4 regions of the Corynebacterium sp. AOP40-9SA-29 genome follow, and region 1 is predicted to be linked to each of the others. Evidence: predicted binding sites of a transcription regulator. Region 1 holds the regulator's gene; each other region holds the start of a gene.

Evidence for each region. The regulator LexA, encoded in region 1, represses DNA repair genes until DNA is damaged. The targets are predictions, from matches to a motif close to CGAACANNTGTTCG.
Region 2: a site for LexA is predicted at 2,900-2,913, ahead of ACT3SZ_RS13570 (HNH endonuclease signature motif containing protein). Genes of this name have one in related genera too.
Region 3: a site for LexA is predicted at 3,170-3,183, ahead of ACT3SZ_RS15715 (HNH endonuclease signature motif containing protein). Genes of this name have one in related genera too.
Region 4: a site for LexA is predicted at 5,510-5,523, ahead of ACT3SZ_RS08310 (HNH endonuclease signature motif containing protein). Genes of this name have one in related genera too.

What each region holds. Positions count from the first base shown of each region.
Region 1 covers NZ_JBQSWR010000002.1:150,488-158,321, forward strand. The annotation lists gene ACT3SZ_RS05210 (DeoR/GlpR family DNA-binding transcription regulator) at 33-821, opposite strand; gene ptsP (phosphoenolpyruvate--protein phosphotransferase) at 1,049-2,767, shown strand; gene lexA (transcriptional repressor LexA) at 2,863-3,483, opposite strand; gene ACT3SZ_RS05225 (hypothetical protein) at 4,125-4,406, shown strand; gene nrdR (transcriptional regulator NrdR) at 4,499-4,960, shown strand; gene hrpA (ATP-dependent RNA helicase HrpA) at 4,974-7,834, opposite strand, start outside.
Region 2 covers NZ_JBQSWR010000008.1:55,232-63,065, reverse strand. The annotation lists gene pyk (pyruvate kinase) at 1-631, shown strand, start outside; gene ACT3SZ_RS13580 (patatin-like phospholipase family protein) at 649-1,545, shown strand; gene ACT3SZ_RS13575 (amidohydrolase) at 1,560-2,792, opposite strand; gene ACT3SZ_RS13570 (HNH endonuclease signature motif containing protein) at 2,977-4,320, shown strand; gene ACT3SZ_RS13565 (DUF4921 family protein) at 4,405-5,772, opposite strand; gene ACT3SZ_RS13560 (hypothetical protein) at 5,837-6,214, shown strand; gene ehuA (ectoine/hydroxyectoine ABC transporter ATP-binding protein EhuA) at 6,253-7,032, opposite strand; gene ACT3SZ_RS13550 (amino acid ABC transporter permease) at 7,029-7,834, opposite strand, start outside.
Region 3 covers NZ_JBQSWR010000013.1:30,151-37,984, forward strand. The annotation lists gene der (bifunctional cytidylate kinase/GTPase Der) at 1-2,061, opposite strand, end outside; gene ACT3SZ_RS15710 (pseudouridine synthase) at 2,106-3,020, opposite strand; gene ACT3SZ_RS15715 (HNH endonuclease signature motif containing protein) at 3,248-4,531, shown strand; gene scpB (SMC-Scp complex subunit ScpB) at 4,605-5,153, opposite strand; gene ACT3SZ_RS15725 (segregation and condensation protein A) at 5,178-5,996, opposite strand; gene ACT3SZ_RS15730 (ParA family protein) at 5,999-6,865, opposite strand; gene ACT3SZ_RS15735 (site-specific tyrosine recombinase XerD) at 6,967-7,834, opposite strand, start outside.
Region 4 covers NZ_JBQSWR010000004.1:13,597-21,430, forward strand. The annotation lists gene ACT3SZ_RS08300 (glutamate-cysteine ligase family protein) at 1-2,299, shown strand, start outside; gene ACT3SZ_RS08305 (S9 family peptidase) at 2,313-4,109, shown strand; gene ACT3SZ_RS08310 (HNH endonuclease signature motif containing protein) at 4,106-5,359, opposite strand; gene ACT3SZ_RS08315 (M18 family aminopeptidase) at 5,579-6,856, shown strand; gene ACT3SZ_RS08320 (tRNA (cytidine(34)-2'-O)-methyltransferase) at 6,853-7,344, shown strand; gene ACT3SZ_RS08325 (bifunctional methylenetetrahydrofolate dehydrogenase/methenyltetrahydrofolate cyclohydrolase) at 7,363-7,834, shown strand, end outside.

The DNA of each region.
Region 1 (7,834 bases):
GCCCGATCGCGCCGTCACGACTATCGCGCCACTTATGCCGTGACGACGTTGACATCCTCCGAAGAGAAGGCCTCCAGATACTGGCGCGGCGCGGCGTCGTCGGTCACCAGCACGTCGATCTCAGGCACGTTGGCGAAACTGACGAGGTAGTCGCGGCCAAATTTCGTAGAGTCGCACATCGCGACCACCCGGTCGGAGTTGGCGATCATGGCGCGCTTCACGGCGGCCTCCTCGGCGTCCGCCGTTGACAGTCCGTGGTCCATGGACAGGGCGTTGGTACCGATGAACGCGAGATCGGCGTGATGCACTCCGATGGTGCGCAAGGCGATATCGCCGACGACTGCCTGAGTGATGGGACGGATATGGCCACCAATGAGCTGGACGTCCGACAGGCCCGCCGCCGACAGGCGGACGGCGAGGGGCAGGAAGTTGGTGAGCACCGTCAACCCCCGATAGGGGTTGTCGTCGGGGCGTCCTGCCTCGGCGATGGCGTGCGCCAGCATCGCGGTGGTCGTGCCGGCGTCGAGGAACACCGTGCCGGTGCGCGGCAGAAGGTCGGCGGCGGCGCGTCCGATCCTGATCTTGGCCTCCGTGGAGGTGGTACTGCGCAGCTCGATGGGGGTTTCACGAGTCTGGAAGGTATTGGTGGGCACGGCACCGCCGTGGACCCGGTGCAACGCGCCGTCATTGTCGAGCACCGTGAGGTCCCGGCGGATGGTTTCCGGGGTGACCGCGAACCGCTCTGCGAGCTCCACGACGGTGACACGCCCGTTGACCGCGGTCAGTGACGCGATCTGGCGGCGACGTTCCTCAGAGTTCATGATCTGCATTGTATGGGGTGTGGCGGGGATGAACGCCGATTCGGGGGTGGGTATGGCCCGGCGGGTGACCCCAGGGGGTGACCGAAAGAGGGTAACGTGGGCGAGGAACTTGTCCATCACGTTCGTACCTCGACACCTCGTGGTCGAACCCTCGGTAAGTGACCTTGGTAGTTGAATCGACGTCCACCAGGTCGTGCGATCAGAAAATTTGTGGGAGACCAGACACTATGGCAGACACGAATCCCCCGGCAGTCCCCGCGGACGGCGAACCCGTCGTTCTGAAGGGAAAGTCCGTTGTTCCCGGAACCGTCTTCGCACCGGTTACCTGGGTTACCGACCGCCCGGAGTTGCCGGGCCCGGACAAGACGGTCGGGGACGCCGACCGTGAGGCCGAGTACCAGGCCTTCGTCACCGCGGTGGACACCGTCTCGGAACGTCTCAGCTCCCGGGCGCAGACCGTGGAGGGCAACGCCCGCCAGGTCCTCGAGGCGACCGTCGCGATCGCCAAGGATCGCGCGTGGGCGAAGAAGGTCAAGAAGTCCGTCAACGGAGGTCAGACGAACCTGTACGCGGTGCGTCAGGCCACCGACGACTTCGTGGAGATGTTCCTGAAGGCCGGCGGGGTGATGGCTGAACGTGTCACCGACCTGATGGACGTGCGTGACCGTGTCATCGCCGAACTGCGCGGGGAGCCCGAGCCGGGCATTCCGGACGTCGACACGCCTCATGTCCTGTTCGCCGATGATCTCGCCCCCGCCGATACCGCGACCCTGGACCCCGAGCTGATCATCGCCGTGGTCACCGAAAAGGGTGGTGCGACGAGCCACACCGCGATCATCGCCCGCCAGCTCGACCTGCCTTGCATCGTCGCCGTGGGAAGCAACCTGCGCGGCGTGAGCGCTGGCACCGAGGTCCTGGTGGACGGTGCGGCGGGAACCGTGGAGACCGGCGTGGACCCGGCAGAGGTGGAGAAGCGTGTCACCGCTGCCGCCGAACTGGCCTCGAAGGTCCGTGGCTGGCACGGCCCGGCGCAGACCGCCGACGGTCACCGGGTGCAGCTGTTGGCCAATGTGCAGGACGGTGCAGCCGCCCGCCAGGCCGCGGAGTCCGTGGCCGAGGGGATCGGCCTGTTCCGTACCGAACTCGGCTTCCTCAGTGAGACCACCGAGCCGTCCGTAGAGGAGCAGGCGAGGCGTTATGCCGAGGTCCTGTCCGCGTTCCCGGAGGGCAAGGTCGTGATCCGTACGCTGGACGCCGGCTCGGACAAGCCGGTGCCCTATGTGATGGCGGAGACCGAGGAGAACCCTGCTCTCGGTGTGCGCGGTCTGCGCATCGCCCGGACAAACCAGAAGTTGCTGGAACGCCAGCTGGACGGCATCGCCCTGGCGCTGAAGCTGTCCGGTCGCGAGGACTCTGCGGCGCAGACCTGGGTGATGGCACCGATGGTGGCAACGGTCTACGAGGCGAAGTGGTTCACCGAGCTGTGCCACGAGCGAGGCCTCGTGGCTGGCGCGATGATCGAGGTCCCGGCGGCGGCCCTCATGGCCGATAAGATGATGCCCTACCTGGACTTCGTGTCCATCGGTACGAATGACCTGACCCAGTACACCATGGCAGCAGACCGCATGTCGGCCTCGCTGGCGCACCTGACCGACCCGTGGCAGCCCGCGGTGCTGCGACTCGTGCACACCACGTGTCGTTCTGGCGCGGAGACCAAGACGGCAGTGGGCGTGTGCGGTGAGGCCGCGGCGGACCCGGTGCTGGGCTGCGTGCTCGCCGGTCTCGGTGTGACCTCTCTGTCCGCGGCACCGCCTGCACTCGCTGCGGTGGGCGCCCAGTTGGGCGAGGTGGATTTCGCGGTGTGCCGTGAGATGGCCGCTGCCGCACTGGACGCCGATGGCGCGGAGGAGGCCAAGGCAGCCGCCGCGGCCGTGCTGGGGCTCTAGCGCTCTAGCGCACCCTGTATCCACGCAAACCCCCCGGACGCCTCTGACGGAGGCTGTCCGGGGGTTTCGCGTATCAACGTGGGGATTGCGGGGGCCTAGATCTTGCGAAGCACCGCGACCACGCGGCCGAGGATGTCGGCGTTGTCCCCCGGGATGGGTTCGAACAGGTCGTTGTGGGGGAGGAGCCAGACGCCCGCTTCGTCCTTCTGGAACTCCTTGACCGTCGCCTCCCCGTCGATCATCGCGGCCACGAAGTCCCCGAGTTCGGCGACCTTCTGGGAGCGTACGGCGACCCAGTCACCGTTGAAGATGCCAGCATCGCGCATGGACTCGCCAATGACCTGGAGCAGGAACAGTTCCCCGCCACCGACGAGTTCCTGGGGAAGAGGGAAGTGGGCCTCGACGTGCTCTTCGGCCAGGATGGGCGAACCGGCGGCGATCTGACCGACGACGGGCACGAAGGACGGCTCCGGCATACCGGAGGGACCGCTGGTGTTAGCCGGCTTCGGCCCCGGACGGTTGTCGACCTCGTCGTCGAAGTCCCTGATATCGACCGCGCGCGGCTTGTTGTCCTCGCGGCGCAGGTACCCCTTCCGCTCGAGCTCGCGCAGGTGGTACGACACCGACGAGGTCGAGTTCAACCCCACTGCGTCGCAGATCTCGCGGATGCTCGGCGGGTATCCGCGGAACCGGGTCGCGTCCTTGATCACGTCCATGATGCGCCGTTGACGGTCGGAAAGCTTCTCCCTCCCCTTTGCGTCGAGCGCGGCACCTGCCTCGGTGACCTTCGCCCGCTTTCGCTTGCCTGCCGTGGTTCCCACGGAGGACTTCTGCTTCTCTGACATCTGACCCACTCCTGGACTCGTTGTACCGGTCGTGTCCCCGACCTTACATGACCGAACGGACATCGTTGGTCAGGGTGTTCGAAAATCTCTGGAAAGTTGTGGACATCATCGAACACCCGTGCTACCTTCGGGTGCAGATACAGAACTTCGAACACACGGACGAAGAACGTGCCGTCGGAATCAAGCGATGTCCGCCAGCGGTGCTGTCATGGTCCTTGTCTGAAGCCGGGAATCCGGTCTGCTTCCACGGAAAGAGGGTTGTCATGAGCACGATGTCGGTTGAAAGTCGTCGGTCCGGCCTCCGCCGTCCCGTCTATCGGCGTCCGGAGTGGTCCGGGTCCGCGCTGGATGGTTTCTCGAACACCTGGGGGGAGGGTTCGGTCCGAACCCCTTCGGTCGTGCAACGGCAGCGGTACCTCCGTCAGGGCAGAATTGCTGAACGTCCGTTCGAGCCGACCTCCAGGTACGCCAGAATTCGGCGTCGCGCGTCCATGGTCGTCGGTTCCCCCGGCATGACCGTACTTTCTCTGGCCGCGCTGGTGACGTTCCTCGCCATATCTCCGGCGGTCACTGGGCAGCAGGAGGACACCGTGACACCGACCGGGACGACCACGGTCACGGTGAGCGACGGCCAGAGTCTGGCGGAGATCGCTGAGCAGCACGTGCACGGGGCCAGCGTTGGCGACGCGGTGGCGAGGATCGCTTCGCTCAACGATGTTAGCGACATGGGTGGACACTGGACGGATGAAGGCTCCCAGGGGAGCACCCGGGACGTGGTCGTCCCCGTCTACTGACCGACCCCTCGTCCGCCTGCGGTGCGGCTCGGAGTCGGAGGTAGCATGTGGGGACACCAACTGTCCTGACGACTTCCATGAGGGAGAACACCGTGCTTTGTCCCGCCTGCCGTTCCGAGGACTCCCGGGTCGTGGACTCCCGCACGGTAGAATCCGGCTCCGCCATCCGCCGTCGCCGAGAATGTCTCTCGTGCAAGACCCGGTTCACCACCTTGGAACGATCCGTGCTGCTGGTCACCAAGCGAAGTGGTGTCACCGAGGAGTTTCGCCGCGACAAGGTGATCCGGGGTGTCGGAAGGGCCTGTCAGGGCCTCGAGGTCTCCGGAGACGACCTGAAGATCCTCGCCCACGACGTAGAGCAGTCACTGCGTGCCTCCCACGGCTCCCAGGTCGCCGCCGACGACATCGGCCTGGCGATCCTCGAACCCCTTCGCAACCTCAACGAGGTCGCCTACCTCCGGTTCGCCTCGGTCTACAAGTCCTTCCGCTCGACTGAAGACTTCGAGAAGGAGATCCGTGCGCTCCAGGAGCGCCGAAGCGACGCAACCGGGTAGCCCTGTCCGGGGGCTACCTGATCTTCGCCAGTGCCTTGCGCACCCGGGCGACACTCGCCGGACGCGACGTTCCCAGGTTCTGGGCGTACAGCGACACCCGGAACTCCTCGACCAGCCAGAGCACGTCCTTGAACTGGGACGAGGCCGCCCGAATCGCCGGCAAACGGCGCTTGGCCTCCTCGACGGCCTCGACGCACTCCCTGACCTGGTCGTCGAGGTCCTCTTCCCGGTCCGGGTCAGATTCCATCATCTCCAGGCGAGCCTGCATCGCCGCAACGTACCGCGGTACATGACGCAGATGCTCCACCCCGTTCTTGGCAACCTGGTGAGGCCCAAGGAAAAATTCGAGCTGTGCCTTCATATCTTCGATGGCCGCCCCGTCCCACGCAGAGAGTTCCTGCGACATATCCGCCACAGCAAGCACGGCCGGGGTGATCGCCACGAAGATCTGCCGGACCAACCCAGGACCACGGTCCTTGGCTGCAGCTACCGCCTCGGCACAACGTTCAGGATCTCGGATCACTGGGCCGTACTGCTCGAGCAGGTTGCGGCACGCCAGCACCCGGCAGTCATCGACCAGTGCGTCTGCGCCGCCGTGCGGGTAGGTGTCCACCGCCACACGCTGGCGCAACTGCAGTCCCTTGACCATCTGCTTCGAGGAGACCTGGCAGGCCGCCACCATCATCTCCAGGACGGTGGAGAACTGTTGACCGGCCGCCGCCTGCGGGGTGGGGAAGGCCTTCAGCACGACCCCGTTCTTACCCTCCGAGACCAGGGCAGGGTAGGCCGAGGTCGTTTGGCCGTCCACCACGGTCTCCACGGACTCCGGGAGGACGCCGATGCCGTCGCTGCTCCAGCTCGCGGAGCGGGCGAGCACACCACCGGTGCCCCCGGCACTGCCTCCGCTGCGTCCTCCCCGGCCCTTCTTCTTCGACGGGCTGTGGGACGCGGAGTCTTGCGGTGTGGGGGCAGCGCCACCGGACTTGCCGTTCGACCTGCGGGAGGAGCGTGCGGTGGCCGACGCGATGGACTGGGTGATCTCGCCGGCCAGGTCGTCCTGCAGTTCGGCGAGATCCTTTGAGGTCGCGATGACCTTGCCCCGTCGGTCCACCGCGGCATAGGTCATCCGGAGGTGGCCCGGGACCCGGTCCCAGTCGAAGTCGGAGGGGCTGATTCCCGTACCGCCGAGCGAGCGCAACGCATCAGCCAACGCCTGGTCGACGGGGCCGTCGTAGGGGGTCATACGCTCCAGGGCGGCCCGGGCGAACTGCCCGGCCGGTACGACCGAGGTGCGCAAGGGCTTGGGGAGCGTGCGGATCAGCGCGATGCACAGTTCCTCGCGCATGCCCGACACTAGCCACCGGGTGTCGGTGTCGGTGACACCGGCGAGCAGCGGCAACGGGATACGCATCGTGATGCCGTCGGCAGGGTCGCCGGGGCTGAAGACGTACGTGAGATCGAACTGCATCGCGCCCTGGGTCCAGGAGTCAGGGAACTCCCGGGCCTCTGCCGCGGCACCGTCGGAGCCGATGAGCGCCTCCGGGGTCATGTCGAGCAGGTGCGGGTCGGTGTGGCGGGCCTTCTTCCACCAGGAGTCGAAGTGGGCGGCCGACACCACCGAGGACGGCAGCCGGGCGTCGTAGAAGCCGTAGAGGGTGTCGTCGTCGACGACGATGTCGCGGCGTCGTGCCTTGTCCTCGAGATGTCCGACCTCGTCGAGCAGCTCGCTGTTGTGGCGGAAGAAGCGGTGGTTGCTGCGCCAGTCGCCTTCCACCAACGCGTGGCGGATGAACATGTCACGCGCGGCCTCCGGATCGGTCTTCGACAGGTTGACCCGTCGGTCGGCGATGACCGGGAGGCCGAGCATCGACGCTTTCTCGATGGCCAGGGCCGCCCCCTGCTTGCTGGACCAGAACGGTTCGGCGTAGGAGTAGCGCATCAGGTGAGGGGCGACTTCTTCGAGCCACTCGGGGACGACCGGGGCGACCGTGCGGGCGAACACCTGGGAGGTCTCGACCAGTTCAGCGGCCATGACCCACTGCGGAGGCTTCTTCGACAGGTGGGAAGACGGGTGCACCACGAACGTGGTGTTGCGGGTGCCGGTGAATTGGCGGGAGTTGCCCTGGCGCATACCGACATTGGTCAGCAGGCCCGTCAGTAGCGACTTGTGTACCTCGGTCTCGTCGACGGACGTCGCCTCGCGCTTCCCGAGACCACTCGTGGCCGTCTCGGCGTCCTGGTCGCCGAGGTCGAAGGTCAGCTCACGGAAGTGGCGGACGTTGGGGATCTTCCACCGCAGCTCCTGGATCACCGTGAGCAGCTGACGGACCAGGTCCATCCATTCCAGGACACGGACGTAGTGGATGAACTCATCGCGACACAGCCGGCGGAACTTATTGCCGGAGAGTTCCCGGCGCTGAGCCTGGAGGTAGTTCCAGAGCTTCAGCACCGAGATGAAGTCGGAGTTTGCGGCGAACCGGGCGTGGAGCTGATCGGCACGGGCCTGGTGCTCGGCAGGACGTTCCCGGACGTCCTGGATGCTCAACGCGGCCACGATGACGGCGACCTGCTCCAACACGCCATTGGCATGGGCGGCCGACAACATGCGCGCCAGGCGCGGGTCGGTGGGTATGCGCGCCATGTCGCGCCCGATGTCGGTGAGAGTCGGTCCGCCGTTCTTAGTCTCGTCCTGGGCCTTGTCCTTTGACTCGTTGGCCAGAGCGCCGAGTTCGCGCAGCAGCTGGACGCCGTCGCGTACGGACTTGGATTCTGGCGGCTGCAGGAACGGGAACTCGCGGATGTCGCCGAGGTCCAGGGCAGTCATCGACAGGATCACGCTGGCGAGGTGGGTACGCAGGATCTCCGGGTCGGTGA
Region 2 (7,834 bases), on a different contig from region 1:
GCAGATCGCCCGCGAGAACGCCAAGCCCGTGATCGTCGCCACCCAGATGCTGGACTCGATGATCGAGAACTCCCGCCCGACCCGCGCCGAGGCGTCCGACGTCGCCAACGCCGTACTCGACGGTGCGGACGCGGTCATGCTCTCCGGCGAGACCTCGGTGGGCAAGTACCCGGTGGACACGGTCAAGACGATGTCCCGCATCGTCACCGCCGCCGAGATCGACGGCGAGGTGCCGCCGCTGTCCCACGTGCCGCGCACCAAGCGTGGCGTGATCAGCTTCGCGGCGAAGGACATCGGCGAGCGGCTCAACGCCCGCGCGCTCGTGGCCTTCACCGCCTCCGGCGACACCGCCCGTCGTGTGGCCCGCCTGCGCTCTGACCTGCCGCTGCTGGTGTTCACCCCGTACCAGGAGGTGCGCAACCAGCTGGCCCTGACCTGGGGTGCGGAGTCGTACCTGACCAACGAGGTCTCCACCACCGACGAGATTATGAAGGAGGTGGACTCCATCCTGCTGGGCAAGGCGGGTTACACCCGGGAGGACGCCGTGGTCATCGTGGCCGGTTCGCCCCCCGGAACCGAGGGCAACACCAACATGATCCACGTCCACCTGCTCGGCGAGGACACCGCGTAGAAGGAGGCCCCACCAGGATGATCGACGCACGCGACACGGCACTGCTGTTGGAGGGCGGAGGCATGCGCGCCTCCTACAGCGCTGGCGCGGTGGACGTCCTCATGGACCACGACGTGCAGTTCGGCTGGGTCGGGGGCGTCTCCGCCGGCGCGACGCACCTGGTCAGCTACCTCAGCGGAGAGCAGGACCGCCTGCGCCGCAGCTTCGTGGACTTCGCCACCGAACCACAGTTCGGTGGCTGGACCTGGCTGCTGCGCGGCAAGGGTTTCTTCAACGCGGAGTTCATCTACGGTCAGGCCCACACCCTTGATCTTCCGCGGCCCTACGATGCCCGCCTCGCGCTGGAGGGGGACACGGAGTTCCGGATCTGCGCCACCCGCGCCGACAACGGTGACCCGGTCTACTGGGGACGCGAGGACATCAGCTCCGGCCAGGAACTGATGGACCGCGTCCGGGCGTCCTCCACGATCCCGTTCGCGATGCCGGTGCCGCGCATCGACGGGGTGCCCTACGTCGACGGCGCGCTCGGACCGTCCGGCGGGATTCCGTTGGACGCCGCGCTGGCGGATGGCTACGACCGTTTTTTCGCCGTACTCACCCACCCTCGTGGCTACGTAAAGCCGCCGATGGGACGCTCGAAGGTGTGGCGCACGCTGCTGCGCCGCTACCCGGCGGTCGCCGAGGCACTGCTCACCCGGCACATTCACTACAACGCCACGATGCAGCGGCTCTACGCCCTGGAGCGCGCCGGCCGGGCGTTCCTGTACTTCCCGGAGGACGCCGCACCGGTGAGTTCCACCGAGCGCAAGGTCGACGTTCTGCGCGACTCGCTGGCGCGAGGCACGGAGCAGGCGCTGCGCGACTGGGACGGCATGAACGAGTTCCTCGGCCGCGAGGCCGTCGGCTCCGCCTGAGCCTTACTGGCGCGTCAGTCGCGCCAGAGGTAGGCCAGTACGGCCGCCGTCGCCGCCCGCGTGGCGGTGTCCACGGTGCCCGGTGCGGGCAGGAACTGCGGCGAGTGGTTACCCGGGACGTCCTGCGCGACCCGGTCGGCGGCGACCGCAGCGTCCCACACGTCCTGTTCGGTGCAGCCGGTGAGCAGGAACTCGTAGGGCACGCCGAAGTGGCGGGGGATCTCGGAGAAGTCTTCGGACGCCGTCCAGCGGGCGGCGTCCTGCGAACGCTCACCGAAGACCTCATCGAGCACGGGACGCACCCGCTCGTGCACGCCGGCGTCGTTGTCGGTCAGCTCGCCGCGCGCGGAGTAGACGACGTCCGCCGGCTTCGGCGTGCCCGAGGCCGCGCACTCGGCCTGGATGACCCGCTCGATCGCGGCGTAGGTGCGGTCACGCACGCCAGTGTCGTAGAAGCGGCAGTTCAGCACCAGCGTGGCAGTGTCGGGGATGGTGTTGTTCGTGTGGCCGGCGGTGAGCGTGCCGACGGACACCACGGCGAAGTCGTCCGCGGCGACCTCGCGGCCCACGATGCCCTGCAGACGCACCACGATCATCGCGGCGAGGAACGTCGGGTCGATGGAGTTGTGCGGTGCCGACGCGTGCGAGGACACCCCGTGCAGCGTCACCGTGATGGTGTCGCAGGCGGCCATCACCGGGCCGGCCGAGGAGAACACCGTGCCCACCGGGCCGGGCATCACGTGCTGGCCGAGGCAGACGTCCGGGGCGGGGATACGCTCGGCCAGGCCGTCCTCGATCATCGACGTGGCACCGCGGGTGACCTCCTCGGCAGGCTGGAACAGGGCGATGAAGGTGCCCGACCAGGCATCCTGCCGGGCGTCCATGATCTCGCACAGGCCCATCAGGGCGGTGGTGTGCACGTCGTGGCCGCAGGCGTGCATCACGCCCGGGTTCTTGGAGGCGTAGGACGCCCCGGTGTCCTCGGTGACCGGCAGGGCGTCGAAGTCGGCGCGGTAGAGCACCGTCGGGCCGTCCCCGTTGCGCCACACGGCGGTGATGCCGTGGCCGCCGATACCGGTGGTCACCTCGGCGCCGAGGGCGCTGAGGCGCTCGAGGACGTGTGCGGCGGTCTGCTCCTCGTGCTCGCTGAGCTCCGGGTTCTCGTGCATCCACGTGTAGAAACCGTCGGCCCAGGAGAGGTCCACGCCGTGGTTGCCGATGAACTCCGCGATATCAGGTGTACTCATGGCCCCGAGTGTAGTGACGCTGGTGTCCTCTTCTTAGGGGCGGTCCCGGCTCGGGGTCTGTGGTGGCTCTCGTTCGATGTTGGGGCAGGTACTCCTTCTGAGTTATTCGAACATGTGGTTGACCATGTCCGTGGCATGTAGTACACTTCCGTCAAGGAAGCCAACCAAGGGGGACGCTGGCACCATGACTACCGACAACACCACACCCACCATGAGCATGGACGACATCCAACGCCACCTCAACCTCGGCGAAATGCTGCTCATCGCGAAACTCCGCGACATCGCCACCACCGAACGCTTCGCCACAGCGCTGGCACTACGCGGACGTTCCCGAACCGACGCCTCCCGCTTCGCACACGCAGGCGAACTCGCCGCACGTAACCTCGAACTCTTTTGTGCAGTGCTCACCACCGGAATCCTCGCCGCCGACCATCTCGCCCTGATCCGCCGGCTTATCCACGCCCAACTAGACACCGTGCCCCAGGCCCACCACGATGAGATCACCGCACACCTCGACGCCGCCGTGAACAAAGACGTCACCCCCTGGCTACGCGACACCACCGAACTGGTCACCCTGCGCGAACTCCGCGACCGCGTGCGCGCAGCAATCCTCGACGCCGCCCCGGAACTGGCCAACGACACCGCCCTGGCCCAGGAAGACACCGCCACACTCAAACGCCGCGGCAAGCAACTCGTCCTCACCGGCGGCGACGAAGTCACCCTCGCCGCCATCGACGATGAACTCGACAAGAAAGCCCGCGTTCTGCTCGCCGATGCCCGCCGCCGGCAGGAAGACATCCCCGAAGAAGAACGCACCGTGCTGCCGACCCGCTCACAACTCAAAGCACAGGTACTGCTCGAACAGCTCGGCGACAACCCAGCCTCGATGAAAATCCGCGTGAACCTGTACCGTGCGACCCTCGACGGCATTCACGGCACCGGAGCCGGCTACGTCACTGGCGTCGGCTGGATTGACCCTTCCACCGCCCAGCGCCTGGAAAACGAGTCCGGCTATGTACGCGTCCTGCACACCAACCCCGACAAGTACCCCGACACCGAGGCCTACACCTTCACCACCGCGCACAAGGACTACCTCGACGGACGTGATGCGACCTGTCGGTTCCCGAACTGTGATGTGCCGGCCACGCTGTGCGACAACGACCACATCATCAACTCCCCGCACACCGACCCCACCAGCGACGGGATCACCCATCCGAGCAACGGGCAGAAACTGTGCCGCCCGCACCACCGGCTGAAAACCGAGGGGGTGTGGACCTGCTCTACCACCGACGACGGGTTCACCATCGACTGGGAAGGTCCCAACAACAGGCGCTACACCACCCACGCCACCGGCCCGTTGGCCCAGGCCTACGACCCGGACGCGGTCTACCCCGCATATCCCGACGAACCCTCCGAACCGGTCGAAACTCCAGAACCTACCGAACCGGATGAGCCAGTCGAACCGGTTGAACCAACCGGACCAGACGGTCCCGACGACCTCGACCCCACCGAGGACCCACCGGCCTAGAAGCCACCCGCTGCCACACAGAAAGCCCCCGCACCCTCACAGGTGCAGGGGCCAGACGTGCGGGCCAGGGGCCAAGTCGGTGGGTTAGCCCTGCACCGCCGGGTTATAGCGCAGCGAGTTGCGCTGGAATTCGATCTCCCCACCCAGCCGGATCCCCGGGGCAAGGCGCCCCTCGTCACGGGCCGCGGTCAGTTTCTCGAGCACCTGCGACTTGAGGTCAGCGGGGCTCAGGGTGTTGATGAAGATCTTCGTGCCACCCTCGAACCCGGCCATCGTCGAATCCCGCCACTTGATCATGATCCGCCACGGCATCGGCACGTCCACGTCCAACGGCCGGTGCAGCCACTCCTCGTTCGAGGGCATGTGCGGCCCGGCCGCGACATGGCAGGCGTGGACGAGGTCGGCCACCGCATCGCGTTCCTCGACGCTGATCAGCCACGGCTCGGTCGTACCCGAACGGGAGAACACCTCCAGGGTCGGCCAACGGTGCCCGAACCCGGCGAAGGCGATGGCATGGTCGTTCTCCGCGACGATGAGGTTGTGGTGCCCGGCGTAGTCCACCGCCCACTCGTTGTACATGTTCGGGTTCGCCCGCACCTGGGCGATCTCCGTCTCGTTCTGCAGTCCGTGCTCGTCGATGGCTACCAGCTGTTTGTGCAGGTGCTCGATCGATGCGCCGGCGGGCTCTAGCCAGTTCTGGAATGCCGCGACGTAGCGCACGTACGGGTTGGCACGGTAGAGCCTATCCATCGCGTCCACGGTGAAGGCGATGTAGAGCCGGTGGTCCGACCAGCTCATCTCACCGGAGCTGAGCAGCTGGTCGCTGCGTGTGGCCCCAGGGACGTAGTGGTCGCGGGCGAGGATGATGTCGTGTCCGCCGCCGAACAAGGGCCCGCCGAGCTCGTTGATGCTCTGCACCGCCTGCTCTTCGGTGAACAGGGCGTCGATCTCGGACGCAGGACGCCCCGCCGCGGCCAGGCGGATGCGCAGCAGCTGCTCGACGTGGTCGCGTCCTTCCGGTTCGGCGAGGTATTCCGCCATGTGCCGGGCGGCCGTGGCGTCCATCCGGTGGCCGTAGTTCACCAGCCAGTAGTCGTAGGTGAGGATCTCGTAGAGGTTCGCCACCCGCCGGAACAGCGGGTCGGTCGACTCCAGTTGGGAGACCGTGAGGCCGCGCAGGATGCGGGGGTCACCGTTGTCGTCGATGACCATGCGGGCCTTCTCCGGGGTGGTGCGCAGCAGATTGGCGATGCCGAAGTCGGTCTGCGTGTCCCGGTTGCCGTCGTTGACCTCGACGATCTCCTCGGGACGTTCCCGGATGGGGCGGTGGCCGCGGCTGGGCACGGTCCATACCTCGGTCCCGGAGAACGGGTTGACCTGTTTGATGGTGCCGTCGGGCAACGTGGTCAACGGTGGTACCGGTGCGGGGGAGATGGGGGAGTGGCCGATCACAGTTACCCAACAGTAGTCGGTCGGACCCTGGCAGTGGGAGCGAGTCAGTGCTTTACTGGTGCCCATGCCTCAGATCGTGTTCAAGATCCTTTCCACCGCCGATCAGCGCGACAGCATTGTCGACGACATTCGGCACCTGGTCGACCTCAATTCGGAGTCGCTGACCGCTGACCTGAAGGTGGCCACCGGCACCGGGGGAGACGCCAGCCTCGAGGAGGTGTGGCAGGACTACGGTTTCGCCGACGCCGCCGACACCACCCCCGAGCCGGCGACGGTGACCCTGGACGTCACCCGCTGCGAGGGCAGCATCAGCGCGCTGACCGCGCGCCTGTCCGAGGTGCTGGTCAGCCGCGACAAGCAGCCCGCCGAGCAGCTCTTCCAGCAGGTGCTGGACGACCCGGGCACCCCCCGCGTGCCCTGGCACGTCGACATCCGTCCCTGATCCGTCCCTGATAAAGCGGTGGGGACGCGCAGCGGGGGTCAGTCCAGGATGCTGGACAGGAAGGAGCGGGTGCGCTCCTCCTGCGGGTCGGTGATGACCTGGCGCGCCACACCGTGCTCCACGATGCGTCCGCCGTCCATGAACGCCACGTGGTCGGCGACCTCGCGGGCGAAGCCCATCTCGTGCGTGACGACGAGCATCGTCATGCCGTCGTCGGCGAGACGACGCATCACGTTGAGGACTTCGCCAACGAGCTCGGGGTCCAGGGCGGACGTCGGCTCGTCAAAGAGCATCAGCTTCGGCTTCATCGCCAACGCGCGCGCGATGGCGACTCGCTGCTGCTGACCGCCGGAGAGCTGCACCGGCCACGCGTCGGCCTTGTCGGACAGCCCGACCATGTCGAGCAATTCGCGGGCGGTGGCCTCGGCCTCCGCCTTCGGGACGCCCTTCACCTTCATCGGTGCCTCGATGATGTTGGCGAGCACCGTGCGGTGGGTGAACAGGTTGAACTGCTGGAAGACCATGCCGATGTCGGCGCGCTGACGCGACGCCTCGCGCTCGGAGATCTGGTGCAGCCGGCCGTTGCGCTCCTGGTAGCCGATGAGGTCGCCGTTGACCTCGATGCGTCCGGCGTCGATGCTCTCCAGGTGGTTCACGCAGCGCAGCAGCGTGGACTTACCGGAGCCGGACGGACCGATCAGGCAGGTCACGCCGCCGGTGGGGACCTCAAGGTCGATGCCCTTGAGGACGTCGAGGCGGCCGTAGCGCTTCCAGACGTCCTTCACGGCGATCATCGGGGTGTCGGACGGGGTGCTCATCGGCCGTTCTCCTTGTTGTCTCGACTGTCGCGGTTGTTTCGTTCGCTGCTCGGATCCTCGACCGTGATATTCAGCGGCGGCAGGCCCTCCGCGTCGGTCAGTGCGGCGAGCTGGCGGCTCGTCAGTGCCCGCGAGGAGCCGCGGGAGTAGTAGCGCTCCAGGTAGTGCTGGCCGACCATGAGGATCGAGGTGATCACCAGGTACCAGGTGGCGGCGACGAGGAGCATCGGCACCGGCTCGAACATGGCGTAGGCGATGTCCATCGACCGGCCGTAGAGCTCACCGGCATAGGGCAGCGCGATGACCAGCGAGGTGGTCTTCAGCAGGCTGATCAGTTCATTGCCTGTCGGCGGGATGATGATGCGCATCGCCTGCGGCAGCACGGTTCGGCGCATGTTCTGCCACCAGGTCATGCCGAGGGCCTTGGAGGCCTCCGACTGGCCCTCGGGCACCGCCTGGATACCGGCACGCACGATCTCAGCCATGTAGGCCGATTCGTTGAGCCCCAGGCCGATCACGGCGAGCCAGAACATGTTGTTGAGCAGCGCGTCGAGCTCGATCTCGGTGAAGCCCACGTTGACCGACTGGTAGATCGCCGACAGCAAGCCCCAGAACACCAGCTGGACGTACACCGGGGTGCCGCGGAAGATCCACAGGTACAGCCAGGCAATGCCGCTGGTCACCGGGTTCGGGGACATGCGCAGGACGGCCAGGACCGCGCCGAGCACCACGCCGACGATCATTGCCAGCACCGTCAGCGCCATGGTGTGCACCGCGGCCTCGGCGATCCGGGTGTCGAAGA
Region 3 (7,834 bases), on a different contig from region 1:
ACGCTGCAGCGCCCGACCGGTGCGCGCGGAGATGTTCACCCGACGCGCCCAGGGCACGTGAGCGAGCTGCTGGTCGATCTCTCGCTCCAGCTCGTCGCGACGCTCCTCATCGACGAGGTCCCACTTGTTGTAGGCCACGACGAGGGCACGCCCGGAGTCCAGGATCATGCGCAGTACGCGCTGGTCCTGCTCGGCAATCGGCTCGGAGGCGTCGACCAGGAAGATCGCGACCTCGGAGGAGTCGATCGCCGCGCGGGTGCGCAGTGAGGCGTAGAACTCATGGCCGCGGGCGGTCTTGGTCTTCTTGCGGATCCCGGCGGTGTCGACGAAGCGCCAGGCGCGTTCGTTGAGCTCCACGACCGAGTCCACCGGGTCCACGGTGGTGCCGGCGACGTTGTCGACGACCGAGCGCTCCTCGCCGGTGATCTTGTTCAGCAGCGAGGACTTGCCCACGTTCGGGCGTCCGACCAGGGCCACACGCCGCGGCCCGGAGATCACCGCGGTTTGGCGCGGGGTCTCCGGGAAACTGGCGAGCACCTGGTCGAGCACGTCGGCGGCACCGCGGCCGTGCTGTGCAGAAACCGGGAAGGGGTTGTCCAGGCCCAGCGCCCAGAACTCGGCCATGTCACCGTACTGCGAGTCAGAATCGAACTTATTCGACACCAGCACCACCGGGATCTCAGAGCGCTGCAGGCGGCGAGCAATAATCTCATCGGTGGCGGTGATGCCGACCTTGGTGTCCACCACGAAGACGATGACGTCCGCGGTGGCCATGGCGGTCTCCGCCTGGCGGGCAATGGCCCCATGGATGCCCTTGGCATCCGGGTCCCAGCCGCCGGTGTCCTGCACCCAGAAACGTCGGCCGTTCCAGTCGCCCAGGTAGGAGATGCGGTCGCGGGTCACGCCGGGGAAGTCCTCCACAACGGCCTCACGACGCCCGATGAACCGGTTGACCAGCGTGGACTTGCCCACGTTGGGACGGCCCACCACGGCGACGGTGCACAGCGCCTCCTGCTCGGCACGGTCGTCGCCCAGCACACCGAAGGCCTCCTCGACGGCGGACCAGTCGGTATCCTCGGCATCGGCGCTGAGCAGGTCGAAGTCGGCGAACTCGGAGTCGTCGAACTCGGGCTCGGCAAAGTCGGAGTCGTCAAAGTCGTTGTCGCCGAAGTCCTTGTCGTCGAGATCCTCGGTGTCCTCGAAGACATCCTCGCCGGACACAGCAGCCTCGTCGATCACGGAGTCGTCGGTCGCACCGATGACCTCGCCTTCGGCGGTCCGGAAGACGAGATCCTCGCCCCCGTCGGACGCCTCGGTGACGGCCAGGTCCGCGGGACGCGCGGCGGACTCCGCCGCCAGGCGGGTCAGCTCGGCGAGCACAGCTTCAACGTCCATGTCGCCGGTGTCGAGCACGGTGGCGTCGTCGGCAGGACGCAGCGGCGAGACCGCGCGCGACGAGTCCGCGGCGTCCCGACGCTCGACGTCGGCGAGCACCGCGTCGTAGTCGGCGTCCCGTCCGGCGGCGACGTCCTGCACATACCGGCGCCGTGCGCGCACCTCGGCGCTGGCGGTCATGAAGACCTTGCAGGACGCATCGGGGAACACCGCGGTGCCGATGTCACGGCCCTCGACGACGCAGCGTCCGGCGCGCAGGGCCAGGGACCGCTGCAGTGCCACGAGGTTCTCCCGGACCTCCGGGATCGCCGAAACGGCGGACACGTGCGCGGTGACCTCGGTTCCCCGGATCTCCCCGGAGACGTCCTCGCCGTCCAGGAGCACTTCCGTGGCCGAGGGGTCCTCGTTGACCAGCAGAGGCAGATCGGCGGTGGCGGCGACGACCGCCTCCGTGTTCTCCGGGTCGATGCCGGCGCGCAGGACATGCAGCGTCGCCACACGGTACATCGCACCGGTGTCCAGGTAGCGGGCATTCGCGGCACGCGCCAGCAGGCGGCTGACGGTCGACTTGCCCGTGCCGGACGGGCCATCCACCGCGACGATGAATCCCCCGCCGGCAATGTTGTCGACAGTGCTCAGGTCGGTGACGTCGGTCGTGTCAGTCACGTCGTTCCTCTCGTTGTTCCGTCCGTCGTTCATCGCATTGTCCATCACAGCTGCACCGCGTTGTAGAGGCTCGTCAGCTCGGCACGGTTCAGTGCGCGCAGGGTGCCGGGCTTCTGCTCGCCGAGCTGCACGGTGTGGACCTTGGTGCGCACCAGGGCCTGGACCGGGAACCCGGCCTCCTTGAGCATGCGACGCACGATGTGCTTGCGGCCCTCGTGGATTTCGAGCTTGATCAGGGACTTTCCCTGCCAGACGTCGATGATCTGTACGTAGTCGGCGCGGGCGATGCCGTCCTCCAGGTCGATACCGTTCTTGAGCTGGTGGATCAGGCGACGGTCAGCCTCACCCAGCACGGTGGCCAGGTAGGTCTTCGAGACCTCGTAGCGCGGGTGCATCAGTCGGTTGGCGAGCTCCCCGTCGTTGGTGACGAGCAGCAGCCCCTCGGTGGCGGCGTCGAGACGACCCACGTGGAAGAGACGCTGACCGGCGGCGACACGCTCGCCGACGAGGTCTCCGACGCAGGGGCGTCCCATGTCGTCGCTCATGGTGGACTGGAAACCGCGCGGCTTGTTCAGCGCGTAGGTCACCAGGTTCTCGTCGACGAGCACACGGGTGCCGTCAACGCGGATGACGTCCTTGTCCGGATTCACCCGGATACCCTGCTGGGTCACGGTCGTGCCGTTGACGTCGACGCGTCCGGCGTCGATGAGCTTCTCGCTCATCCGGCGGGAGGCCACGCCGGCGGCGGCGAGAACTTTCTGCAGGCGGACGGACTTGTTCTCTGCGTCGTTCTTCGAGCCGCCCTTGGAGGAACCGCCGGCGTTCTTGCCGGACTCCGGGGGCTTGCGGTCGGGGACGTGCTGCTTACGGGCCGGGCGGGCGTTGGACACGTACAGGTCGGCCGGGGCCTTGCCTGGTTCCTGTTCCGGTGTGCCGTCTCGGCGAGCGGGGGTGTTCACGAAAAGTCCTCATCAATCAGTCGAGGGTGTTCAGTTATGTCAGCTGACCAGTGTAACTCCTCGTCGGGACATCGGTTAGTCGACGGCGCAGGTGACTCTCCGGGCTAGGTTTCCCGGTACTCATGACAATACACAATTCTCCACTTATTCGAACATGTGGTTGACCATGTCCGTGGCATGAAGTACACTTCCGTCAAGGAAGCCAACTACAGGGGGACGCTGGCACCATGACCACCGACAACACCACACCCGCCATGAGCATGGACGAGATCCAACGCCACCTCAACCTCGGCGAAATCGTCCTCATCGCTCACCTACGCGACATTGCCGACACCGAACGCCTCGCCACCGCCCGCGCACTACGCGCCCGCACCCGCGCCGATGCCGTACGCTTCGCACACGCAGGCGAACTCGCCGCACGCAACGCCGCACTCTTCGCCACCGTCGTGACCTGCAACGTCGTCACCGCCGATCACCTCAACATGATCTGGTCACGCATCCACCGCCACCTGGCCACCGTGCCGACCTGCGAGCACGATGAACTCCTGGCCCGTCTGGACGCGGTGGTGCACGCCAGCATCACCGACTGGATGTGCACCGCAGACAACCCCGTCGCCCTTACCGTGCTGCGCGACCGTGTCGACGCGGCAATCCTGGATGCCGAACCAGACCTCGCCGACGACACCGCCGATGCCGAAGACGACACCGCCACACTCACCCGCCGCGGCACCAAACTCATCCTCGCCGCCGGCAACCGAGTCACCCTCACCGCCATTGACAACAACCTCGACAAGAAAGCCGACGTCCTACTCGCCGACGCCCGCCGCCACCAGGAGCGCATCCCCGAAGACGAGCGCACTCCATTGCCGACCCGCTCACAACTCAAAGCCCAGGTGCTCCTGGAGCAACTCGGCGACAACCCGCAGACCATGGACATCCACGTCCACCTCTACCGCGCCACCCTCGACGGGGTGCGCGGCCTGGGTGCCGGCTATGTCGCCGGGGTGGGGTGGATCAACCCCGCCACCGCCGAGCGTTTCGAAGGTGCCTGCGAGCCGAACAACATCACCGAGATCCCGACCGACCCGCAGGACTACCCCGAATCACAGGGCTACCCGTTCCTCGCCGGGCACAAGACCTTCCTCGAGGGCCGCGACGCGACCTGCCGCTTCCCCAACTGCGACGTACCCGCCGCCCTGTGCGACAACGACCATATCGTCAACTCTCCCCACACCGACCCGGACAGTGACGGGGCCACGCACCCGAGCAATGGGCAGAAACTATGCCGCCCACACCACCGGCTGAAAACTTCCGGGGCGTGGACATGTTCCACCACCGACGATGGGTTCACCATCGAATGGGAAGGCCCCGGCGGGGCGCGCTACACCACCCACGCGACCGGTCCGTTGGCCCAGGCCTATGAACCGGACGCGCCCCTCACCTTCGACGATCCGGACGACGACGCCGAAGACCCCGAGGACACCGACGACACCGAGGCCCCTCCCGACTAGCCCCCACCCCTACCTACACGTCAGCCCCCGCACCGTCCCAGGTGCAGGGGCCAGACGTGCGGGGCCAGGCGCCTTAGTCGAGGGCGTCGATGGCATCCACGTCCGGCAACAGCGGTGCCAGATTCGGCAGCGCCTCAAGAGACTCGATACCCAACTGCTCCAGGAACAGGTCCGTGGTGGCGTACAGGTGCGCGCCGCCGACCTCCCCGGTCACACCGACCTCCGCGATCAACCCTCGCAGAGCCAATGTGCGCATCACCCCGTCACAGTTGACCCCGCGCACGCCGGCCACCTGCGACCGGGTAACCGGCTGCCGGTAGGCCACGACTGCCAGGGTCTCCAAGGCCGCCCGGGAGAGTCGCTGTTGCGAACCGTCGAGGATCTTCGCCTCCACCGTCGACGAGTTCTCCCGTCGCGTATACAGCCGCCACAGTCCATCGCGCTCACGGAGTTCGAAACCCATCCCCCGGTCCGAGAACTCCGTGGTGATCTCCTGCAATGCCTCGGTCACCGATTGCTCGGAGGTCTCCAGCACCCGGGCGAAGTCGACGGCCGAGGTCGGCTCGTCGGAGACAAGCAGCAGCGACTCCAAACGGCTACGAACGACACTCACCGGTTCCATGTCCAGCATCCTCTCAACGTTGATTCAGTCCCAGTTACTTGCCGCGACCACGGCAGGGTCCACGTCCAGCCCCGTCCACGCCACGGTCATCTCCTCAAGCGGTTCGGGCTGTTCGATACCCACCGCGCGGGCCTTATAGAGCTCCAGCAGGGCGAGGAACCGTCCGACAACCTTCATCGACACCTCGCAGTCAGAGATCAGGGTACTGAAACTGACCCAGGTCTCCGCACCAGCGACCCGCAAAGTCGACAGGATGTGCCCGGCCTGCTCCGGGACGGACACCTCCTGGGCGTGCAGGTGCCCGGTGGAAACCTCGGTCGGGGTCGGACGGAAAACCGCCGCCGCCCGCTCGGCGAACTCCTCGGGTGTCAGCCCCAGCTCCACCGGCGGCATGAGGTCGGTGAAGTGCTCCTCCGGGGAGAGTTGGACCGGGTAGCTCCGGTCAGCGTCGCGCTGCCATTCGGCGAACAGTCCGGCCACCGACTTGTACGCCCGGTACTGCAACAAACGGGCGAACAGCAGGTCGCGGGACTCCAGCAGGGCCAGGTCCTCCTCATTCTCAACCTCCCCGCGCGGGACCAACCGGGCAGCTTTGAGGTCCAGCAGCGTGGCGGCGACGACGAGGAACTCGGTCACCTCGTCCAGATCGTCGACACTGCCGGTCAACGAGCGGGTGTAGGAGATGAACTCGTCGGTGACCGTCGCCAGGGCGACCTCGGTCACGTCCATCTTGCGGGAGTGAATCAGCTGCAGCAGCAGGTCGAAAGGCCCGTCAAAGTTGGCCAGAGCGACCCGAAACCCGGTGAGCTCCGGTTGCTCGACCTGCTCCGGAGCCTCGCTCACCCTCAGGTCCTTTCGACGACCTCGGCCGCGAGGTCAAGGTACTGGTGGGCACCGTCGGAGGACGGGGCCCAGGAGGTGATCGGCTCCCCTGCCACCGAAGTCTCCGGGAAGCGCACGGTCCGGGTAATCACGGTGTCGAAGACCTTGTCGCCGAAGACCTCGACGACACGCTCCATGACCTCACGGGAGTGGTTGGTACGCCGGTCGAACATGGTCACCAGGATGCCAGTGACCTCGAGCCGGAAGTTCAGGCGGTCGCGGACCTTCTCCACGGTGTCGGTGAGCAGCGCCAGGCCGCGCAGCGAGAAGTACTCGCACTCCATCGGGATGATCACGCTGTCGGCACAGCTCAGCGCGTTAACGGTGAGCAGTCCGAGCGACGGCTGGCAGTCCACGATCACGTAGTCGTAGTCGTTCATCACCGGATGCAGAGCACGTGCCAGGGCCTGTTCGCGGCCGACCTCGTTGACGAGCTGGATCTCCGCGGCGGACAGGTCGATGTTCGCCGGGACCACGTCCAGGCCCTCCACCGGGCTGGAGTGCAGCGCCTCGTGGATCGTGGCGGTGTTGTCCACCAGCAGGTTATAGATCGTCACGTCGAGCTCTTCGTGGTCGATGCCCAGCCCCGCCGAGAGCGCACCCTGCGGATCCAGATCGACGAGCAGGACGCGCCGCCCGTAGGACGCCAGCGCGGCACCCATGTTGATCGTCGACGTGGTCTTGCCCACGCCGCCCTTCTGGTTGCACATCGCGATGACGGTCGCCGGGCCGTGCCGGTCTAGCGCCGCGGGGCGCGGGATTTCGCGCAGCGGGCGTCCGGTGAGACCGACCTGGGGCTTGTCGAACAGGCCTTCTGATGAACGAGCCATCTCGTCAAGCTCCCTTCCTTGATTCGGTGTCGTTATCCCTCGGTGGTTCCGAGGGTGCCACATCACGCCACCACGATGAACAAATCACACGGTTCAGATTATCACGCACGCGGATGCGACTCCGCCCAGGATTCCCGTAGCAAGTCAGGGGTCACCTTCGTGTAGATCTGCGTAGTCGACACACTCGAGTGCCCGAGCAATTCCTGGACCACCCTCACGTCCGCCCCGCCGGTGAGCAGATGGGTGGCGAAACTATGCCGGAGACTGTGCGGCGAGATCTCTCCGAGGCCGGCACGCTCGGCAGCGCCGGAGATGATCTTGTACCCGGACTGCCTGGTCAGACGCCCACCGCGGGCGGTGAGCAAGAGGGCTGCGGCGTCCGCGCCGTGCCGGCTGCGTTGCGCCAATTGCGGACGCGCCCGGGTGAGGTAGGCGTCCAACGCCGACAGGGCCGGCCCACCAACCGGGAGAATACGATCTTTCCCGCCCTTGCCCCGCACGCGCACCAGACCGTCGTTGCGGTCGACGTCATCAAGGTCAAGGGCTGTGGCTTCACTGATACGTGCGCCGGTGGAGTACAACAGCTCGACCAGCGCCCGGTCGCGCAGATTCAGCGGTCCGGCGGCCTCGCCCTCCGGGCACGCCTCGATCAGCCGGAGCACCTGCCCGGTAGTCAACGCCTTCGGCAGATCCCTGCGCCCCGGTGCCAGGGGCACCTCGGCCACGACGTCCGGCAAACCAGTCTCAGCGGCGGTGAACCTGTGGAGCCCACGGACCGCGCTGAGCACCCGCGCAACCGAGGACTGTGCCAAGGCCCGCCCGCCCGTCGCGGCGCAACCGGTCCGCAGGTCGACGATGAAGCGTTCGATGTCCGCGGTAGCAACCGTCGTCATGTCCAGGCCCGCATCCGCCAGCCACCCGAGGTAGCGGTCGATGTCGCGACCATAGTTGTCGAGGGTGTTCGGACTG
Region 4 (7,834 bases), on a different contig from region 1:
TCGGCTTGCCCGCGCCGCCGCCCGGCTCGACGGCGGCGGCTGCGTGCCCGTGGCGTCCGGCGGCCTGCGGCTGACGGTGACGTGGGAGGGGGAGGCCGACACGTTGGCGGTGTGCCGGGGGATTTCCCGGCACCTGCCGGTCTTGCTGGCGCTCAGCGCGTCCTCCCCGTTCGACGACCGTGGCGTGGACACCGGCCACGCCAGTTCGCGGGCGTTGCGGGGGCCACGGGAGCCGGCGTCCGGTGCCTTCCCTGAGGCGGCCACGCTGGACGACCACCGTCGGGACGTGGAGTTCCTGCGGCGCACCGGGGCGGTCACGCAGGGGTACGACGTGGCCCCGGCGTCGCGTCACGGGGTGCTGGTGGACCTGTGCGACGCCTGCTCGTCGTCGGCGACGGTGGGGCTGCTCGCCGCGCTGACCCGCGCCCTCGTGAACCGGGAGCTCGCGCTGGTCAGGGCGGGCACACCCACCCCGCCGCTGCCGGCGCTGGTGCGGCGCACCGCGACGTGGCGTGCCGCGCGCAGCGGCCTGGAAGGAGACCTGCTCGACGCGTCCGGCCTGGGGCCCATCCCCGCGGAGGATGCGGTGCGTGCGCTGCTCGCCCTGCTCGCCGACGAACTTGGCGACGACCTGAGGTGGGTGACCGGCACCGTCGACCTGTTGCTGCGCGCAGGTTCCGGTGCCTACCGGCAGCGTCGGACGCTGCGCCGGCGCGGCAGGACCGACGATGTCCTGAGCCTGCTCGTCGCCGAGACGCTCGACACCGTGGGCCTGGAGGGGGCCGCCCCCAGCACCACGCTGGGACTGGCGGCGTACGAACCCAGCGTCGTCGACGAGCTGGGCGAGGCCTTCTGGGACGAGGCGGTGGACGCCACCGGCGAACCGCGTCCGGCGTCCGCCCCGGCGCTGGCGGCTCTGGTGGAGACCGGAATGCTGCGGTTGCGGTCGCGTCTGCAGAATTCCGAGGAGGAGCTCACTGGGCGCGGCATGACCTTCCGTGCCAGCGGGACCGACCGCCACATGGTCTTCCCGATCGACCCGGTACCTCGGATCATCACCGGGGCGACGTGGGACACCCTCGCCGCGGGGGTGGAGCAGCGTATGCGCGCGCTCAATGCCTTCCTCGACGACGTCTACGGCGACCGCGAGATCGTCCGCGCCGGAGTCGTGGACCTGGCCACGCTGGAACGCGCCCCCGGATTTCGCCGCGTCGGTCGCCACGCCCCGGCCGGACGAGTGCGTAACCACCTCAACGGTGCCGACCTGGTCTGCTCCGACGACGGACGGTGGCAGGTCCTCGAGGACAACGTGCGCATGCCTTCCGGCCTCACCTTCGCCCTGGCGGCGCGCGACGTGACCCGCCACCACTTCCCGGAGCTGCTCGAGGCCACCGAACGTGAGGTGGGCACCGTGGTCGACCCCTCCGGCTGCCTGGAGACCATGTGCGCCACACTGCGTGCCGCGGCCCCGCCGGGCGTGGACCCCGACCACGCCCACGTCGTCGTCGCCACCGCGGGGGAGACGGACGCCACCTTCGCCGAACAGGGGCTCGTCGCCGGGGTCGGCGGGTTCTCCCTGTGCACCACCGAGCAGCTCCTCGTGGACGCCGACGACCACGGAACCCCCACGCTGTGGGACGTCTCGAAGGGACGACGGACGCGGGTGGACGTGGTGTACATGCGGGTGGAGGAGGAGATGTTCCTGTCCTCCACCGCCGCCGACGGCCGCGGGCTGCGCGACCCCTTCCAGGCCGTCCTCGCCGCCGGCACCGTGGCGGTCGCCAACGCCCTGGGCAACGGAGTCGCCGACGATAAGGCGATCTACGCGCACGTGCCCGCGATGATCGACTTCTACCTGGGGGAACGTCCCGCACTGGACCAGGTGCCGACGTACCTGTGTTCGGTGCGCGAGCAACGCGACCAGGTGCTCGACCGGCTCGGGGAGCTGGTGGTCAAACCCATCGACGGCTACGGCGGTGCCGGCATCACCGTCGGCCCCGAGTGCACCGCGGCGCAGCTCGCCGCCCGTCGACGTGAATTGCACACCCACCCCGACCAGTTCATCGCCCAGGAGGTGGTGCGGCTGTCCACGCTGCCGACGTTCGACGGCACCGGCATCCAACGCCGGCACGTCGACCTGCGCATGTTCACCCACCTGCGGCAGTCCGGCGGCCCCGGGACCGCGGTGGAAGCGCTGACCGTGCCGGCCGGACTCACGCGGGTGGCCCCGGCCGGGTCGATGATCGTGAACTCCTCGCGCGGCGGCGGGGGCAAGGACACCTGGATCTTGGAAAAGTAAGGAGAACGGACTAGTGAGACACACCTACGCCCCCAGCCTCGCCCCCGACGGCTCCGCGATCGCCTTCGTCCTGCACGACGGCGTCTCCCCGCGGGCCATGCAGTCGCGGCTCGACGGCGGGGAACGCCCCGTCGTCATCCCCACCGAGGGGCCGGCGGTGGCGGTCCGCTACTCGCCGGACGGACGGTGGCTCGCCGTGGAGGTGTCGCCGGCGGGCACCGAACGCAACGAAATTTGGCTGGTCTCCAGTGACCCCGACGACCCGTCCGCCGTGCTCGTGCGCGACCACGGCGACGCGAAGACCTCCGTGGTCGGCTGGGACGGCGGCCTGCTCGCCGTCGATGCCGTCGGGTCCGACGGTGTCGCCGAGGGCCGCATGTTCGACCCCGTCACCGGAGAGACCAGGGTGCTGGACCGTCGGGCCGACGGTCAGCTCGTCGCCGCGGAGGGCGGCTACGCGTTGATGCGCGTGGGACCTCGCGGCAACCGGGAGCTGCTGCTCGTGCGCCCCGACGGGAGCTGGCGTCCCGTCCTGCCCCCGCAACCCGGGTCCACCACGGACGACGGGTACATCCTGCCCGTGGCCGACGGCGGGCCACCGGTGCTTCTCGTCGTCGGCGACCACGGTGCGGACCGGCGTCGGGTGACACGCATCCGTGAAAGCGACGGGGTGATGGGCATGCGCGAACTCACCGGCCACGGCACCGCCGACGTCGACGAGTTCGCCGTCAGCTCCGACCGCGGCACCGCCGCGGTGCTGTGGAACCACGACGGGGTGTCGGCGTTGGAGGTATTTCTCCTCGACGACCAGCAGCGCGTGACCGTCAGACGGTCCGTCCGACTTCCCGGCACCGTCGCACGCGGACTCACTCTCACCGGCGACGGCATCCGCCTGGCATTGACCGTTGAGAGCCCAGATGTCCCGCCGGCGGTACACCTGGTGGAGGGCCGCAGCGGGCTGGTCACACCGCTGGGCCCGCCGGTGGTTCCGGACCGTCCGCTGCTCGCGGCCGTCCAGCAACCCCAGCTGTTGCACTTCACTGCCCGCGACGGGGTGGAGCTGTCCGGCTGGCTCTACCGCGGGGCGAACCCCGACTTCGCCCCCGGGCACGGGCCGCGCCCGGTCCTGCTGCACTTCCACGGCGGGCCGGAGGGGCAGTCCCGGCCCGAGCACCACGATGTGTTGCGCGAGGTCATCGACGCCGGGGTCACCGTATTCACCCCGAACGTGCGTGGATCGTTCGGCGGCGGGCGCACGTTCATGCACGCCGACAACCGCTACGGGCGCTTCGCCGGTATCGACGACCTGGAGGACTGCGTCCGGTTCCTCGTGTCGATGGGTGTCGCCGACGCGGACCGACTGGCGATCAGTGGACGCTCCTACGGCGGCTACCTCACGAACATCGGGGTGACGTGGTTCCCCACGATGTTCCGGGCAGCGGTGAGCGCCTGCGGGATGAGCGACCTGCAGACGTTCTACCGCGACACCGAGCCGTGGATCGCCAGCGCGGCATACCCCAAATACGGTTACCCGATCCAGGACGGGGAGCTGCTGGCGGAGGTATCGCCGCTGCACCGGGTGGACCGGGTGCGCACACCCGTACTGTTCATCCACGGTGCGAACGACACCAACGTACCGCCGAGCGAATTCCGGCAGATGAAAGCGGCGATGGCCGCCCGAGGCGTGCCCACCGCGGAGCTGGTGATGGACGACGAGGGGCACGAGTTCGTCAAGTCGGTGAACCGGCGCAGGATCGCCGAGCGGATGGTCTCCTTCCTGCGTGAGCACGGAGTGGTCCCGGGATCCTAGAACGGCACCTCCGCCCCGTCGTCGTGGAACCCGCCGGAGTTGTGCTCCCGGACGACGGCGTAGCGTCGCGACGCCCGCTCGGCGAAGGTGGTGCGCGCATAGCCGGCGAGTGGGCCGGTGGGCTCGGTGATGTGGCTGTGGCCGTCGTCGACACTGGTCCACATCACCGTGCCGTCGCTGGCGATGGTCGGATCCCACCAGCCCAGGGTCTTGAGCAGGTGGTGGGCGCGGCACAGACACTGCAGGTTGCGAGTGTCGGTGGGGCCGCCGGCGGCGGGGTCGTCGTGGTCGTAACGCTGCACGTGGTCGAGGTCGCAGCGTGGGGCGGCGACGTCGCAGCCGGGGAAACGGCAGGTCCCGTCGCGGCCACGGACGAAGGCGCGGATCTGGGCGGTGGGGACGTACGCCTCCACCTGGTCGTGCCCGGCGACGCGCAGGTGGGTGACGCGCTCCATGAACTGCTCGGTGGCCATCGCGTCCAGCCAGTGGCCGGAGTCAGTGGCGGCGGTCTCGGAGGTGATTTCGCGGTACAGGTTGAGCGTGACCTTCACCTCTGCGGTGCCGCGCGCCAGATGCATCACCGCGTCCGCGCGCGAGCAGTCCCTGTCCCGGCAGACGGCGTCGAGGATGGTGAGGAACTCCTCGGCCTCGGCGGCGGGCAGCACGGCGGTGATCGCCGTGGTCTCGTGATCATAGGCGTCCACGCTGACCCGACGAGGAGGGCGGTCGGCGGCGGGCGTGGCATTCGGGTCCAGCGGGCGGGCGAACTCGTCGACGTCCTCGATGGCCTTGGCGATCCGGTTGTACAGAGCGCGCGGACCGGGCATTGCCTGCTCATCGCGCCGCGGGGTGAGCACCTTGATCAGTGCGGTCTCCACGGCGGCAAGGAGATTGGGGTCGTCCTGCGTGATGCCGTCGGCGGCACGGGCCAGGACGCGCAGGTGGTCGTAGCCGAGCATGCCGCCGCCGAGATGTACGGACAGGCGCGGCATGCGCAGGCAGAGTAGGCCGACGTCGCAGAAGGTCTCGGCCCGTCCGCGGGTGATCGCGGCCTGGGCCTGGAGGCGCGAGTAGTGGTCGGTGACGTCCGCGCCGTCCTCCGGGGTGGACGCCCGGGCGAGTTCGAGCATCGCCAGGTTCATCCGGCGGGCCGCGCGCACGGTGGGGGTGATGTCGACTTCGATCGCCCAGTGAGGACGGTGGCCGTCGGGGGCCATGAGTTCATTGGAGAGGATGTCGAGTTGGCGCACGAAGTGGACGTCCTCGCGGAAGGCTATGCTTCGCGGAGGCTGCGATGGTGGCCGCGACGGTGGCGGTGGTGGTGGCGGTGGTGTGGTGTCCGGCATGTCGATCACGCTATCAAGGGGCCCGGACATGAAACGGCGCGAGAGATGTTCTATCGAACAGGTGTTCGTGTCTAGGGGTGGCGACGGTCGGCGGTGTCCGTCCGGGGTGGTTTACTGGTGGCCATGACAGGCACCGCCGACTCTCTCGACTCCACCAATTTCATCGACTTCATCGATGCGTCCCCCAGCAGTTACCACGCAGCCGCCGAGGTGGCGTCCCGCCTCGACGCCGCCGGCTTCCACCGGCAGGACGAGACACAGAGGTGGGACGCTTCGCCCGGCGGGCACTACATTGTGCGCGGTGGGGCGGTGCTGGCCTGGCGCGTCCCCGAGGGCACGGCGGACCAGTTCCGCATCGTCGGCTCCCACACGGACTCCCCGGGGCTGAAACTCAAGCCTGTCGGCGACATCGTCGGGCCCGGTGGGTGGCGGCAGGCCGCCGTCGAGGTCTACGGCGGGGCCATCCTGCCTGCCTGGTTAGACCGCGAACTACGCCTCGCCGGACGTGTCGTGCTCGCCGACGGCAGCGAACACCTCGTGCGCACCGCTCCGGTGCTGCGCGTCCCGCACCTGGCCATCCACCTCGACCGCAGCGTGAACAACGGGCTCACCCTCGACCGCCAGCAGCATATGCAGCCGGTGTTCGCCATCGGCGACGGTTCGCCGACGATCGGTGAGGTCATCGCCGAGGCGATCGACGTGCCCGATGTGCACGCCGACGACATCCTCGCCCACGACCTGATCACCGTTGATGCCCAGCGTGGCGAGGTCTTCGGCGCGCGCGGGGACTTCATCGCCGCCGGACGCATGGACAACCTCAGCAGCGTCTTCACCTCCCTCGAGGCGTTCCTCTCGGCGGAGGACGTCGACGGGGTCGTCCCGGTGCTCGCCGCCTTCGACCATGAGGAGGTCGGCAGCGCGACGACCAGCGGCGCGGCCGGGCCCGTGCTCGAGGACGTCCTGACCCGCACCGCCGCCGCACTGGGGGAGGACGCAGAGGGCACCCGGGCGATGTTCGCCCGGTCGTCCTGCGTCTCCGCCGACGCCGCCCACTCCGTGCACCCGAACTACGCCGGCAAGCATGACGCGGTCAACCGCCCGGTCATCAACGGCGGCCCGGTGTTGAAGGTCAACGCCAACCAGCGCTACGCCTCCGACGCCGCCACCTCGGCGCAGTGGCGCGCGGCATGCCGTGCCGCTGGGGCTCCGGACCAGGTCTTCGCCGGACATAACGACGTCCCCTGCGGTTCCACCATCGGGCCAATTACCGCCACCCGGCTCGGCATCCCCACCGTGGACGTGGGCATCCCGCTGCTGTCGATGCACTCGGCCCGGGAGATGGCCGGCGTCCACGACCTGGCCTGGTTCACCGACACGCTGAAGGCCTGGTGGGAGCAGTGAGCGAGAACACCCCGTACTGCCGCATCCTCTTCGAGCACCCGGCTATCCCCGGCAACACCGGGGCCGCGATCCGCCTGTGCGCCGGCACCGGTGCCGCATTGCACCTGGCCGAGCCGCTGGGCTTCAACTTCGACGACAAGCACCTCAAGCGCGCCGGGCTGGACTACCACGACCTCGCCGACGTGCACGTGCACCCGTCGTTGGACGCGGCGCTGGATGAACTCGCCGGCGCCGCAGGCGCGCGGGTCTTCGCCTTCACCGCCCACGCCGACACCTGGTACACCGACGTCGACTACGAACCGGGAGACGTCCTGCTCTTCGGCACCGAACCCACCGGGCTGACGGAGGAAGCACTCGCGGACCCGCGGATCACCCGGCAGGTGCGCATCCCGATGCAGGAGGGACGGCGCAGCATGAACCTGTCGAATGCGGCGTCCGTCGCCGCCTATGAGGCGTGGCGGCAGGCGGGGTTCCCCGGCGGACGCTGAGGGTGCCATAATGGTGCGGTGACTGATGCGACCAAGCTTGACGGCAAACTGTACCGCGACGAGATCGTCGAGGACCTCACCCGCCGCGTGGCGGCGCTGAAGGAGAAGGGGGTCACGCCGGGGCTGGCCACCGTCCTCGTCGGCGATGATCCGGGGAGCCACTCCTACGTGAAGATGAAGCACCGCGACTGTGAGCAGATCGGGGTGAACAGCATCCGGCGCGACCTGCCTGCGGACGTCTCGCAGGAGGAGCTCAATGCCGTGATCGACGAGCTCAACGCCGACCCGGCGTGCACCGGGTACATCGTGCAGCTGCCGCTGCCGAAGCACCTGGACGAGAACGCGGTGCTCGAACGCATCGACCCGGCGAAGGATGCCGACGGCCTGCACCCGGTGAACCTCGGCAAGCTCGTGCTCATGGAGCCGGCGCCGCTGCCCTGCACGCCCAACGGGGCGATCGCGCTGCTGCGCCGCTTCGGCGTGGAGCTCG